DNA from 2 places in the Pseudomonas imperatae genome. Region 2 is predicted to be linked to the other one. Evidence: predicted binding sites of a transcription regulator. Region 2 holds the regulator's gene; the other holds the start of a gene.
What was found. Region 2 encodes sigma-54, which starts transcription at its own class of promoters, with help from an activator protein. Its sites were predicted from a motif close to ANTGGCATNNANNTTGCTNT; they were not measured.
Positions count from the first base shown of each region.

Region 1: the regulator sigma-54 is predicted to act here: its motif matches at 3,716-3,735, upstream of ACWKWX_RS27990 (CmpA/NrtA family ABC transporter substrate-binding protein).

Region 1 covers NZ_JBSKHP010000031.1:20,652-27,807, reverse strand. The annotation lists gene ACWKWX_RS28005 (bifunctional protein-serine/threonine kinase/phosphatase) at 1-505, opposite strand, end outside; gene ACWKWX_RS28000 (nitrate/nitrite transporter) at 508-1,719, opposite strand; gene ACWKWX_RS27995 (ANTAR domain-containing response regulator) at 1,907-2,482, opposite strand; gene ACWKWX_RS27990 (CmpA/NrtA family ABC transporter substrate-binding protein) at 2,498-3,685, opposite strand; gene ACWKWX_RS27985 (quinone-dependent dihydroorotate dehydrogenase) at 3,845-4,870, shown strand; gene rmf (ribosome modulation factor) at 4,974-5,189, opposite strand; gene rlmKL (bifunctional 23S rRNA (guanine(2069)-N(7))-methyltransferase RlmK/23S rRNA (guanine(2445)-N(2))-methyltransferase RlmL) at 5,728-7,156, shown strand, end outside.
Region 2 covers NZ_JBSKHP010000001.1:268,840-275,995, forward strand. The annotation lists gene ACWKWX_RS01255 (superoxide dismutase) at 1-23, shown strand, start outside; gene ACWKWX_RS01260 (HPr family phosphocarrier protein) at 295-570, opposite strand; gene rapZ (RNase adapter RapZ) at 587-1,444, opposite strand; gene ptsN (PTS IIA-like nitrogen regulatory protein PtsN) at 1,447-1,911, opposite strand; gene hpf (ribosome hibernation-promoting factor, HPF/YfiA family) at 1,924-2,232, opposite strand; gene ACWKWX_RS01280 (RNA polymerase factor sigma-54) at 2,344-3,840, opposite strand; gene lptB (LPS export ABC transporter ATP-binding protein) at 4,012-4,737, opposite strand; gene lptA (lipopolysaccharide transport periplasmic protein LptA) at 4,737-5,276, opposite strand; gene lptC (LPS export ABC transporter periplasmic protein LptC) at 5,263-5,835, opposite strand; gene ACWKWX_RS01300 (KdsC family phosphatase) at 5,844-6,368, opposite strand; gene ACWKWX_RS01305 (KpsF/GutQ family sugar-phosphate isomerase) at 6,368-7,156, opposite strand, start outside.

The DNA of each region.
Region 1 (7,156 bases), on a different contig from region 2:
GTTCACCCTCCTGATAGTCCACCACCAGGTGCCGGTCCAGGCCCAAGGCGCGGGTCAGCACGTGCTCCATGCCCGCCGACTCCCACACATGGTCTTCGCTGATCTGCCGCAACTGGCCCGGTTGCCAGCGGTACACCCGGCAATCGCCGACATGGGCGAGGGTGAAGCGCTGGCCGCGCAGCACCACGGCGCTGAGGGTGGTCAGCAGCGGCTGGCCGCCGCCGTTGGCTTGTAGCCAGCGGTTCTGGGCGCTGAGCAGGCGGTCCAGGGACTGGGCCACGCCCCAGGTCTGCGGCGTGGCGTAGTAATCCAGGGCCAGGGCCTGCAGCGTGGCGCGCGCCGCCAGGCCGCCGTCGGCGCACTGGCTGACGCCGTCGGCCAGGGCGAACAGGTAGCCCTTGCTGGCAGCCAGTTCCGGCGCCGGGGTGACCAGGCGCAGGGCATCCTGGTTTTCCGCGCGTGGCCCGCAGGCGCTGGCCTGGGCACAGCTCAATTGCAAGGGCATGGTCAGACCCGCGCCGCAGTAACGGCGGCCGAGCCCCAGGTGGTGCGCCAGCGGCGCTTGACCCCGTGCAGGCCGAACCAGGCCACCACCGCCAGGGCGGCGAACAGCCACAGGCCCCACTGGTAGTCGCCGGTGTGCTGCTTGATCGCCCCCAAACCTGCGGCCAGCAGGAAGCCGCCGATGCCGCCGGCCATGCCCACCAGGCCGGTCATCACGCCGATCTCCAGGCGGAACCGTTGCGGCACCAGCTGGAACACCGCACCGTTGCCGGCGCCCAGGCCGAGCATGGCGCCGACGAACAGCGCCAGCGCCGCGTAGGAATTACCCAGGTGGAAGCCCACGGCGGCGATGCAGATCGCGGCCACGCTGTACATCGCCAGCAGGCTGCGGATGCCGCCAAAGCGGTCGGCCAGTGCACCACCCAGGGGCCGCATCATGCTGCCGCCGAACACGCAGGCGGCGGTGTAGTAGCCCGCCGTCACCGGGCTCAGGCCGTACTGGTCGTTGAAATAGCCGGGCAGGGCGCTGGCCAGGCCGATGAAGCCGCCGAACGTCACGCTGTAGAAGAACATGAACCACCAGCTGTCACGGTCGCCCAGGGCCTTGAGGTAATCCGCCACGGCCTTGGGCTTGGGCCGTTGCGGGGCGTTGCGGGCCAGCAGGCTGAACGCCAGCAACACGGCCAGCAGTGGCAGCAGGGCGAAACCGAACACGTTGTTCCAGCCGAACGCCGCGGCCAGCGCCGGCGCGAACAACGCGGCAAACACCGTGCCCGAGTTGCCGGCCCCGGCGATGCCCATCGCCTTGCCCTGGTGCTGGGCGGGGTACCACTGCGAGGCCAGCGGCAGCGACACTGCGAACGAGGCACCCGCCACGCCCAGGCCCACGCCCAGCAGCAACGCCTGCTCGTAGCTGTGGATGCCGAAATGCCAGGCGCAGAACAGCGCCACGATCACCGTACACTGGCCGATCAGGCCAGCGGTCTTGGGCGACAGGCGATCCACCAGCACGCCCATCACCAGGCGCAGGATGGCCCCGGCAAGGATCGGCGTGGCGACGATCAGGCCGCGTTGCTGGGTGGTCAATTGCAGGTCGTTGGCGATCTGCACGGCCAACGGGCCCAGCAGGTACCAGACCATGAAGCTCAGATCGAAATACAGGAAGGCGGCGAACAGCGTAGGGGCATGGCCGGATTTCCAGAAGCTTGTGCTCATCGAACACCTCGACAGGGGGCAGCAGGGGCCGAAAACGAAAAAACGCCGCAACCCGGCTCGCCAGGGCGAGAGGGTGTGCGACGTCTTTGTCGTTCAATGTGGGGGCAACCGCCGTTGGCTACCTGGCTGATACAAAGCAAATCCCGGGCCAGCCCCCACTCGCGTTCTTACGGAACAAGGGTGGGGATCAGCCCAGCAGTTCGCTCATGGCAATGATCTGCTCCGCCACCTGGATCAGCTTCTGCTGGCGGCTCATGGCCTGCCGGCGCATCAGGGTGTAGGCCTCCTCTTCCTTGCAGTCCTTCATCTTCATCAGCAGCCCCTTGGCCAGCTCGATGCGCTTGCGCTCGGCCAGCTGCTGGTCGCGGGCCTGCAGTTGTGCGCGCAGGGCCTGGTCGCTCTCGAAGCGGGCCATGGCCACGTCAAGGATCGGCTGTAGCCGCTGGGCCTGGATGCCTTCGACGATGTAGGCGCTGACCCCGGACTTGATCGCCTGGCGCATTACCTGCGGGTCGTGTTCGTCGGTGAACATCACAATAGGGCGCGGCTGGTCACGGCTCACCAGCACCACTTGCTCCATCACATCGCGGCCCGGTGACTCGGTATCGATCAGAATGACATCCGGGCGCACCGTTTCGACGCGCGCCGGCAGGTCGATGGTCAGGCCCGACTCGTCGATCACCTCGAAACCGGCTTCCACCAACGCCGACTTGAGGCGCCCGACCTTGCGCGGGGTGTCGTTGATCAACAGGATACGCAGCATAGTGGTCGTCTCCCGTCAGTCATCGGCCAAGGCATGCAGGGCGAAGCTGCGCGCGTAGCCGGCAGGGTCGCTGCCGTCCCAGACCTTGCCATCGATCAGTTGGCTGCTGCGCAGATCATCAAGGGCCACCGGCACACCGACACTGGCGGCTGCGCTGCGGTACAGCGCGGTCTGCTGCACTTGCCGGGCGATGCCCAGGTAGTCCGGGTCATGGCGCAGCAGGCCCCAGCGGCGGAACTGGGTCATGAACCACATGGCGTCGGACAGCCACGGCTGGTTGACGCTGCCGCCGGCGAAGAAGCGCAGGGCGTGAGGGTCATGCCAGTGGTGGCCCAGGCCGTCGTCGTAGTTGCCCAGCAGACGCGGCTCGATGGCGGTCAGTGGTGCGTCCAGGTACTCCTCGCCGCTGAGCAGCTGCGCGGTGCCGCGCAGGTTTTCCGGGCTCTGCTCGATGAAGCGGCTGGCCTGCAGCACGCTGGCCACCAGGGCGCGGGCGCTGTTGGGGTGTTGGTCGACGAAGGCCTGGGTGCACGCCAGCACCTTCTCCGGGTGGTCGGGCCAGATCGCCTGGCTGGTGCTGAGGGTGAAGCCCAGGCCCTGGTCCACGGCGCTGGCGGCCCAGGGCTCGCCCACGCAGAAGCCGTCGATGCGCTCGGCGCGCAGGTGCGCCACCATCTGCGGCGGGGGGACCACCACGCTGTCGACGTCGTCGAGCGGGTGGATGCCCTGGGCGGCCAGCCAGTAATACAGCCACAGGGCGTGGGTGCCGGTGGGGAAGGTCTGGGCGAAGGTCAGGCGCGCACCTTGCTGGTGCGCGTGGCGCGCCAGTGCCTCGGGGCTGGTCACGCCAACGGCCTGCAGGGTGGGTGACAGGTTGATGCTCTGGCCGTTCTGGTTGAGGCCCATCAGCACCGCCATGTCGCTGGCCGGGGTGCCGCCAATGCCCAGGTGCACGGCGTAGACCATGCCGTACAGGCTGTGGGCCGCGTCCAGTTCGCCACTCAGCAGTTTGTCGCGCAGCCCGGCCCAGGACGCCTGGCGGTGCAGGTTCAGGGTCAGGCCGTGGGGCTGGGCGAAGCCTTGGGTGGCGGCGACCACCAGCGGGGCGCAGTCAGTGAGGGCCATGTAGCCGATGTTCAGGCTGGTTATCTCCGGCGCATCGCTGCCGGCCACCCAGGCCAGGGGGGTGTGGGGCTCGGTCATGTCGGGGGTCCGTGTGGAAGTACCCAAAGTGACGCAAGAGGTATGCCAGTGCACCGGGACGGTGCTGGATGCGGACGCCGCCTGCGGCAGCTGCTATGGGGGCGTAAATGTGGCTATAATGCCGGCCCCCGACGATCTTCCAACGAGTCATGCCTGCCCATGTATAACCTGGCCCGCCAGCTGTTGTTCAAACTCTCTCCGGAAACCTCCCACGACCTGTCCCTGGACCTGATCGGCGCAGGTGGCCGCCTGGGGCTCAACGGCTTGCTGACCAAGGCGCCGGCGCGTCTGCCCGTGACCGTCATGGGCCTTGCGTTCGACAACCCGGTGGGCCTGGCCGCGGGCCTGGACAAGAACGGCGCGGCCATCGACGGTTTCGCCCAGCTGGGCTTCGGTTTCGTCGAGATCGGCACGGTCACCCCGCGCCCGCAGCCGGGAAACCCCAAGCCGCGCATCTTCCGCCTGCCTGAAGCCACCGCCATCATCAACCGCATGGGCTTCAACAACCTGGGCGTGGACAACCTGCTCAACCGCGTGCGCGCGTCGCAGTACAAGGGCGTGCTGGGCATCAACATCGGCAAGAACTTCGACACCCCAGTGGAGCGCGCCGTCGACGACTACCTGATCTGCCTGGACAAGGTCTACGCCCACGCCAGCTACATCACCGTCAACGTCAGCTCGCCCAACACCCCGGGCCTGCGCAGCCTGCAGTTCGGCGAGTCGCTCAAGCAGCTGCTCGACGCCCTGGCAGCACGCCGCGAAGTGCTGGCCGTGCAGCACGGCAAGCGCGTGCCGGTGGCGATCAAGATCGCCCCGGACATGAGCGACGAGGAAACCGTGCAAGTGGCCCAGGCGCTGCTGGCCTCCGGCATGGACGCGGTCATCGCCACCAACACCACCCTGGGCCGTGAAGGCGTCGAGGGCCTGGCACACGGTGACGAGGCGGGCGGTTTGTCGGGCGCGCCGGTGCGCGAGAAGAGCACCCACATCGTCAAGGTGCTGGCCGGCGAGCTGGCCGGGCGCATGCCGATCATCGCGGTGGGCGGTATCACCGAAGGCAAGCACGCGGCCGAGAAAATCGCCGCCGGCGCCAGCCTGGTGCAGCTGTACTCGGGCTTCATCTACAAGGGCCCGGCGCTGATCCGCGAGGCGGTGGACGCCATCGCCGCGCTGCCACGGGGCTGAAGGCATAAAAAAGGGGCCCTCGAAGGGGCCCCTGGGCTCTCGCCCGCCGCCCGTTAGGGCGCGCATGGTTGATCACGAAAATGTAAGAGAAAAATCGTCCTCGTCAGCCGACCGCGTGAAGTTCGTTGAGTCTGTGGATACCCGCAGTGCCGGTCATACCGTCCCAGTTGTCGCCGCGTCCTTCACGCCAGCCATTGATCCAGGCTTGACGAACTGACGGTAGAGTAAAAGGGCAAAGCTCACGGGATTTGCCATGGATGCCATATTGGTATCCGCGTAAAAATGCTCGTTCCAACGGATCACGCTTAAGTCTTCTCATAGGGTGTTGCCCTCGTCTGTTGACTGTTATGTCCCGTCGGCCTCGTCTGAGGCCGGGCAGAGTCTTTCTGCCGGTTTTGGATGCTCGCTGCCGGCGTGGCGAGCAGTGGTGCCGTACCATTGCGATGCGGCCTGTAGGGATTTCTAAACAATGCGTTCTTCCGTGTGAACGACCGTTTTGTCATAAGGACGTAACGATTATGGTGTCTCGACCATAAGTAAAAGGATGCTTCAAAGGCCAGCGGGGGTTAAACCCGGCTATGATCAGCCTTGCAGCCCCAGTAATGGGACGTTGCCATCAGGGATTGATGGCTAAATGCTTTTCAGTATTAAACGACGAAGGGTCATTTTCAGGCCCGTCGTTTTGCAGAATTTTTTTCTGCCGGGGCGATCAAAGGCTGTTCCACAGCCGATTTCCAGTCCCGGCGGTCGACACCACGGTGGTGTCACACGGGCGCTTCCACAGAAAAGCGCCTGGTTAAACTCGGGAAGGGTGATGCGTTGCCCTTCCATTTATGGCTCATGCCCCTGGATACCCCATGTCGGATCGTTACGAACTCTTCCTCACCTGCCCCAAGGGCCTCGAAGGCCTGCTTGCTGAGGAAGCCACCGCGCTTGGCCTCGAAGACACCCGCGAACACACCTCCGCCGTGCGCGGCATGGCCGACATGGAAACGGCCTACCGCCTGTGCCTGTGGTCGCGCCTGGGCAACCGCGTGCTGCTGGTGCTCAAACGCTTCGCCATGAAGGACGCCGAAGACCTGTACCACGGCGTGCACGACGTGGACTGGCAGGACCACCTGCTGCCCGACGGCACCCTGGCGGTGGAGTTCAGCGGCCATGGCTCGGGCATCGACAACACCCACTTCGGCGCCCTGAAGGTCAAGGACGCCATCGTCGACAAGCTGCGCACCCCCGAGGGCGAGCGCCCCAGCGTCGACAAGCTCAACCCCGACCTGCGCGTGCACCTGCGCCTGGACCGTGGCGAAGCCATTCTGTCCCTGGACCTGTCCGGCCACAGCCTGCACCAGCGCGGCTACCGCCTGCAGCAAGGCGCGGCGCCGCTGAAGGAAAACCTGGCGGCGGCGATCCTGATCCGTTCCGGCTGGCCGCGCATTGCTGCCGAAGGCGGCGCGCTGGCCGACCCGATGTGCGGCGTGGGCACCTTCCTGGTGGAAGCGGCGATGATCGCCGCCGACATCGCCCCCAACCTCAAGCGCACCCGCTGGGGCTTCAGCGCCTGGCTGGGCCACGTGCCGGCCCTGTGGCGCAAGCTGCACGACGAGGCGCTGGCCCGTGCCGACGCCGGCCTGGCCAAGCCACCGCTGTGGATCCGCGGCTACGAAGCCGACCCGCGCCTGATCCAGCCTGGTCGCAACAACGTCGAGCGTGCCGGCCTCAGCGACTGGATCAAGATCTACCAGGGCGAAGTCGCGACCTTTGAGCCGCGCCCGGACCAGAACCAGAAAGGCCTGGTAATCTGCAACCCTCCCTACGGCGAGCGCCTGGGTGACGAGGCCAGCCTGCTGTACCTCTACCAGAACCTCGGCGAGCGCCTGCGCCAGGCCTGCCTGAACTGGGAAGCGGCGGTGTTCACCGGCGCCCCGGACCTGGGCAAGCGCATGGGCATTCGCAGCCACAAGCAATACTCGTTCTGGAACGGCGCGCTGCCGTGCAAGCTGCTGCTGATCAAGGTGCTGCCCGACCAGTTCGTCACCGGCGAGCGCCGCACCGCCGAGCAGCGCCAGCTGGAACGCGAACAGGCCGACGAGCAGGCCACCCAGCCGGCTGCCGACCCGTACGCGCGCGTCAACAAGAACGGCAACCCGATCAAGCCGGCACCGGTTGTGGTCGAGCAGGCGCGCCTGAGCGAAGGCGGGCAGATGTTCGCCAACCGCCTGCAGAAGAACCTCAAGCAGCTGGGCAAGTGGGCCCGCCGCGAGAAGGTCGACTGCTACCGCGTGTATG
Region 2 (7,156 bases):
GCTACAAGGCAGCGCTGGCTTGAATCGGCGCCTGCTGCTGACCCGGCTGCGGCTGATCCTGGGCAGCGCCCTGCTGTTGGCGGGCGCGGCCATCATCATCACCGAAGCCCTGGCGCGCTTCGCGCCACTCTGATCGAACTCCCTGTAGCAGCGGCCGCCAGGCCGCGTCCGCGGTGTGCCTGCTGTAACGGGTTGCCCCGGGACGCGGCCTGGCGGCCGCTGCTACGGGGGTGTTGTTGGTAGCAAAAAGCCCGGCACTTGGCCGGGCTTTTTGTTGGGGGGGGGGCAGGGCGGTCATTCGCCTTCGTCGAACTTGTTGTTGATCAGCTCGACGATCGCCGCCATGGCTTCGTCCTGTTCCTCGCCTTCGGTGGACAGGTACACCTGGGTACCTTTGCCGGCGGCCAGCATCATGACGGCCATGATGCTCTTGCCGTCGATCATGCTGTCGGCGTTGCGGCCGATGCGGACCTGGCAGTTGCCGAAGCGGCCGGCGACGCCGACGAACTTGGCGGCCGCGCGGGCGTGCAGGCCAAGCTTGTTGATGATTTCGATTTCACGAGCAGGCATCGCGGTGGGGATCCTTTCAACTGAGGTCGCGGTGGCGAACCTGGACATTCTTGAGCGTCTGCTGCAGGGCCTGGCCAAGGCGTTCGGTCAGGTAGACCGAGCGATGGTGCCCGCCGGTGCAGCCGATGGCAATGGTGACGTAGGCGCGGTTGCTGGCGGCGAAGCGCGGCAACCACTTGAGCAGGTAGCTTGAGATGTCCTGGTACATCTCCTCGACGTCGGGCTGCGCGGCCAGGTAGTCGATGACCGGTTGCTCCAGGCCTGAATGGTCGCGAAGTTCCGGCTTCCAATAGGGGTTGGGCAGGCAGCGCACGTCGAACACCAGGTCGGCGTCCACCGGCATGCCACGCTTGAAACCAAATGACTCCACCAGGAACGCGGTGCCCGGCTCCGGCTTGTTCAGCAGGCGCAGCTTGAGCGAGTCGCGCAGCTGGTACAGGTTCAGGTGGGTGGTGTTGATCTTCAGGTCAGCCAGGTCGGCGATCGGGCTGAGCAGGTCGGTTTCCACCCGGATGGCTTCGGCCAGCGAACGGCTGGCGTTGCTCAGCGGGTGGCGGCGGCGGGTCTCGGAGAAGCGCTTGAGCAGGGTTTCTTCGTCGGCGTCCAGGTACAGCACGTCGCACTGGATGTGCTTGTCGCGGGCTTCCTGCAGCAGTTGCGGAAAACGCGACAGGTCGCTGGGCAGGTTGCGCGCATCGATGGACACGGCTACCAGCGGCTGGGCCAGCTCGGTGCGGATCAGGGCGCGCTCGGCCAGTTCCGGCAGCAGGCCGGCCGGCAGGTTGTCGATGCAGTAGAAACCGTTGTCTTCCAGCACGTCCAGCGCGGTGCTTTTGCCCGAGCCGGAACGGCCGCTGACGATGATCAGGCGCATGGTCAATGACCTTTCTGTTCGTCCAGCACAACCTGATAGAGGGCATCGCTGCTTTTCGCCGAGCGCAGGCGCTCGCGCACGTCGGCGCGGTCGAGCATGCCGGCGATCTGGCTCAGCAACGCCAGGTGTTCATTGGTCGCCTCCTGGGGGACCAGGAGCACGAAGACCAGGTCGACCGGGGCGCCGTCGATGGCGTCGTAGTCGATCTTGTTCTCCAGGTGCAGCAGGGCGCTGATCGGCGTGGTGCAGCCAACCAGGCGGCAATGGGGGATGGCAATACCGTTGCCAAAACCGGTCGAGCCCAGTTTTTCGCGGGCGACCAGGCTTTCGAACACTACCTGCATCTCAAGGCCGGGGACTTCCCGGGCGATGAGGGTGGCGATGTGTTCGAGTACTTTCTTCTTGCTGCCGCCCGGCGCGTTCACGAGGGAACGGCCGGGGGTCAGGATGTTTTCAAGTCGGATCATGAGGGGGGAGTGTCAGCGGGCGGTCTGGCCTTGCAGCAGACTCTGCTGTTTTTCCTTATGCTTTTTGAGTTGGCGGTCGAGCTTGTCGGTCAGCAGGTCGATGGCCGCGTACATGTCATCATGTTCCGCGTTTGCCACGACTTCGCCACCGGGTACGCGCAGGGTGGCCTCGATTTTCTGTTTCAGCTTCTCGACCTCCATGATGACCTGCACGTTGGTGATCTTGTCGAAATGGCGCTCCAATCGGTCGAGTTTCTCACCGATGTAAGTGCGCATGGCGTCGGTCACAACCAGTTGATGTCCACTGATGTTGACTTGCATACCGCTTTCTCCTTATTGCCAGTGCATAAAGAGACAGGTTGGTTAACCTGCCACTGGAACGCTGTGGCACATCCGGCAAGCCCACTGGCAGCGCCTTGGCGCTGCCAGGATTCACATCAGCCGCTTGCGTTCGCTGGACGGCGCGATCCCTAGGGATTCACGGTACTTGGCGACAGTGCGGCGGGCTACCTGGATGCCTTGTGCCTCCAGTAAACCAGCGATCTTGCTGTCACTCAATGGCTTTTTCTGATTTTCCGCGGCAACCAGTTTCTTGATGATCGCGCGGATCGCCGTGGACGAGCATTCTCCGCCCTCGGAGGTGCTGACGTGGCTGGAGAAAAAGTATTTCAGCTCGTAGATGCCGCGCGGGGTGTGCATGTATTTCTGCGTGGTCACCCGCGAAATGGTCGACTCGTGCATGCCCACCGCCTCGGCGATGTCGTGCAGCACCAGCGGCTTCATGGCCTCGTCGCCGTAGTCGAGGAAACCGCGCTGGTGCTCGACGATCTGGCTGGCGACCTTCATCAGGGTCTCGTTGCGGCTCTGCAGGCTCTTGATGAACCAGCGCGCCTCCTGCAACTGGTTGCGCATGAAGGTGTTGTCGGCGCTGGTGTCGGCGCGGCGCACGAAGCCGGCGTACTGCGGGTTGACGCGCAGGCGCGGTACGGCTTCCTGGTTCAGCTCCACCAGCCAGCGCTCGTTGTCCTTGCGCACGATGACGTCGGGCACCACGTACTCGGCTTCGCTGGACTCGATCTGCGAGCCAGGGCGCGGGTTGAGGCTTTGCACCAGTTCAATGACCTGGCGCAGCTCGTCTTCCTTGAGCTTCATGCGGCGCATCAGCTGGCTGTAGTCGCGGCTGCCCAGCAGGTCGATGTAGTCGGCCACCAGGCGCTGGGCCTCACTGAGCCACGGCGTGCGCGGGGGCATCTGGCGCAGTTGCAGCAGCAGGCATTCGCTGAGGTCGCGGGCGCCGATGCCGGCGGGCTCGAACTGCTGGATGCGGTGCAGCACGGCTTCCACTTCGTCCAGCTCGATGTCCAGCTCCGGGTCGAAGGAGTCGCAGATCTCCTGCAGCGTCTCGTCCAGGTAGCCCTGGTTGTTGATGCAGTCGATCAGGGTGACCGCGATCAGGCGATCGGTGTCGGACATGGGCGCCAGGTTGAGTTGCCACAGCAGATGGCTCTGCAGGCTTTCGCCGGCCGACGTGCGGGTGGTGAAGTCCCATTCGTCGTCATCGTTGCTGGGCAGGCTGCTGGCGCTGGTCTGGTAGATGTCTTCCCAGGCGGTGTCGACGGGAAGCTCGTTGGGAATGCGCTCGCTCCACTCGCCGTCTTCGAGGTTGTCGACGGTGGGGGCGGAGGTTTCCTGGTAGCTGGGCTCCTGGATTTCCGGCGTGACCTGTTGCTCGGCCTTGTCGGCCATGGGGTCGCTGTTGTCGAAGTCGTCGCCTTCTTCCTGGCGTTCGAGCATCGGATTGGATTCCAGGGCCTCCTGGATTTCCTGTTGGAGGTCCAGGGTGGAGAGCTGGAGGAGGCGGATGGCCTGTTGCAACTGCGGTGTCATCGTCAGTTGCTGGCCCATTCTTAGGACGAGCGATGGTTTCATGGCAGGGGCTTAACACCTTATTCGCCGGCGCAAAGCGCCATCCACTACGGGCGCCGAGGCTCTCGGCTTTTGTCGTAAGCAAATTATATGCCTGAAACCGAAGTGTTTGCCTAGAGCGACACCGCAATTAATTCGCGGCGCGCCCCGGGCAACCAGCCAAACACCTCGCCGTTACAGGCGGAACTCGTGGCCGAGGTAAACCTCTTTCACCAGTTGGTTTGCCAGGATGGTCTCGGCATCGCCTTCGGCGATCAGCTGGCCATCGTTGACGATGTAAGCGGTTTCACAGATATCCAGGGTCTCGCGAACGTTGTGGTCGGTGATCAACACGCCGATGCCCTTGTTCTTGAGGTGATGAATGATCTGCTTGATGTCGCCGACCGAGATCGGGTCGACACCGGCAAAGGGTTCGTCCAGCAGGATGAACTTGGGCGCGGTCGCCAGCGCGCGGGCAATTTCCACCCGGCGCCGCTCGCCGCCCGACAGGCTCATGCCCAGGTTGTCGCGGATGTGCGTGATGTGGAACTCCTGCAGCAGGCTTTCCAGCTCCTTCACGCGGCCGGCCTTGTCCAGCTCCGGGCGGGTTTCCAGGATGGCCATGATGTTGTCGGAGACCGACAGCTTGCGGAAGATCGAGGCTTCCTGCGGCAGGTAGCCGATGCCCGAGCGAGCGCGACCGTGCATGGGCTGGTGGCTCACGTCCAGGTCGTCGATCAGCACGCGGCCCTGATCGGCGCGCACCAGGCCGACGATCATGTAGAAGCAGGTGGTCTTGCCGGCGCCGTTAGGCCCCAGGAGGCCGACGATCTGCCCACTTTCGATGGACATGCTGACGTCACGCACCACTTGCCGGCCCTTGTAGGCCTTGGCCAGGTGCTGGGCTTTGAGGATAGCCATTACTTGCCCTGCTGCTGGTCGGTTTTGCTTTTCGGCTGGATGACCATGTCGATGCGTGGTCGTGGCGTGACCTTGGCGCCCGTGGCGCGGCCGGCATTCACCACCTGCTTGACGGTGTCATAGACGATCTTCTCGCCTTCGGACGTGTTGCCGTCGTTCACCACCTTGGCCTGGTCGATCAGGATGATGCGGTTCTGCGCCGAGAAGTACTGGATGGTCTTGCCGTAGCCCTGGACGATGGGCTTGTCGATCGCCGGCTTCTGCTCGTAGTAGGCCAGGTTGCCCACCGAGGTGAAGGTGTCGACGTCGCCCTGGGCGTTGCGGGTGATGGTCACGGTGTTGCCGGTGATCTTCATGGTGCCCTGGGTGATGATGACGTTGCCCTTGTAGACGGCCACGCCCTGCTTGTCATCCAGTTGTGCGTCGTCGGACTGGATGTGGATCGGCTGGTCGCGATCCGTAGGCAGTGCCCAGGCGCCAGCGCTCCCCAGTGCAGAGCCCAGGGAGAGCAATAAAGGGAGGGTTTTAGCGAGCCTCATACAGTCCTCTTACGTTTGACAGCAAGTTGATCTTGCTGTCTTTCAAATATGCCTTCATGCCCGTGCCCGTCGAGACGCCACCGGCGCCGTCGATTCTAACGTCTCGGTCAGTCTGCGCATATTGCTGTTGTGGGAATACCGTCATGCGCGTGGTGGTAATCAGGGTAGGACGGTTTTTCTGGTCGGTGCGGGCCACGCGGACGTTGTCGATCAGCTCGACCTGGGTGCCGTCGGGGTTCACTTCGCCGTGGTCGCTGGTCACGTGCCAGGGGTACACGGTGCCGCGGTACAGGTTCATGTCCGGGTTGGTCACCTTGGTGACCTGGCTGGCCTGCAGGTGCTCGACCTTGTCACCGGTCATGCGGTACTGCACGCCGCCGTCAGGCAGGAACTGCACAGCGTGGGCGTTGATGGCGTAATAGTCGATGGCACTTTCGTCGACAGCAGCCGCAGGCTTGTCGAGGAAGGTGTCCGGGTTGATGTTCCAGTAGCCGACGGAGACGAAGATCGCCACGACGACACAGAACAACAGGAGATTGCGCAGTTTTTTACTCGGCATGGGAAACTCTATAAATAGGCGGCCAGGGCCGCTTCGAGGTTGCCTTGGGCACGCAGGATCAGCTCGCAGAACTCGCGGGCCGCGCCTTCGCCGCCACGGGCCTGGGTCACGCCGTCGGCGTGCTCGCGCACGAACGGCACGGCGTTGGCCACGGCCATGCCCAGGCCGACGCGGCGGATGGGGGCCAGGTCCGGCAGGTCGTCGCCCAGGTAGGCTACCTGTTCATAGCTTAGGCCCAGTTGCGCCAGAAGGTCGTCCAGTGCCACCAATTTGTCTTCGCGGCCCTGGTACAGGTGGGCGATGCCCAGGCTCTTGGCCCGGCGCTCGACGATCGGGTTCTTGCGCCCGGTGATGATCGCCGTGGCTACGCCCGAGTTGATCAGCATCTTGATGCCCTGGCCGTCCAGGGTGCTGAACGTCTTGATCTCGCTGCCGTCTTCGCAGAAGTACAGGCGGCCGTCGGTCAGCACGCCGTCCACGTCAAACACCGCCAGTTTCACGGCCTGGCCGCGTTGCAACAGGTGCTGGGTCATCACATTACTCCGGCGCGCAGCAGGTCGTGCATGTTCAGGGCGCCAACCGGGCGGTCCTGCTTGTCGACCACCACCAGCGCGCTGATCTTGTGGTCTTCCATGATCTTCAGGGCCTCGGCGGCGAGCATCTCGGCGCGGGCGGTCTTGCCGTGGGGCGTCATCACTTCCTCGATGCGCGCGCTGTGCACGTCGATGGTGCGGTCCAGGGTGCGGCGCAGGTCGCCGTCGGTGAAGATCCCGGCCAGGCGGCCATCCTCTTCAAGGACCACGGTCATGCCCAGGCCCTTGCGGGTCATTTCCATCAGCGCATCCTTGAGCAGCGTGCCGCGAACCACCTGCGGCAGTTCCTCGCCGGCATGCATCACGTTCTCCACCTTGAGCAGCAGGCGGCGGCCCAGGGCGCCACCGGGGTGCGAGAAGGCGAAGTCCTCGGCGGTGAAGCCGCGGGCCTCCAGCAGGGCGATGGCCAGGGCGTCGCCCAGCACCAGCGCCGCGGTGGTGGAGGAGGTGGGCGCCAGGTTCAGCGGGCAGGCCTCGTGGGCCACGCGGGCGTCCAGGTTGACCTCGGCGGCCTTGGCCAGCGGCGAGTCGGGGTTGCCGGTCATGCTGATGAGCTGGATGCCCAGGCGCTTGATCAGCGGCAGCAAGGTGACGATCTCGGCCGTGGAGCCGGAGTTGGACAGGGCCAGGATGATGTCATCGCGAGTGATCATGCCCATGTCGCCGTGGCTGGCCTCGGCCGGGTGCACGAAAAACGCCGTGGTGCCGGTGCTGGCCAGGGTCGCGGC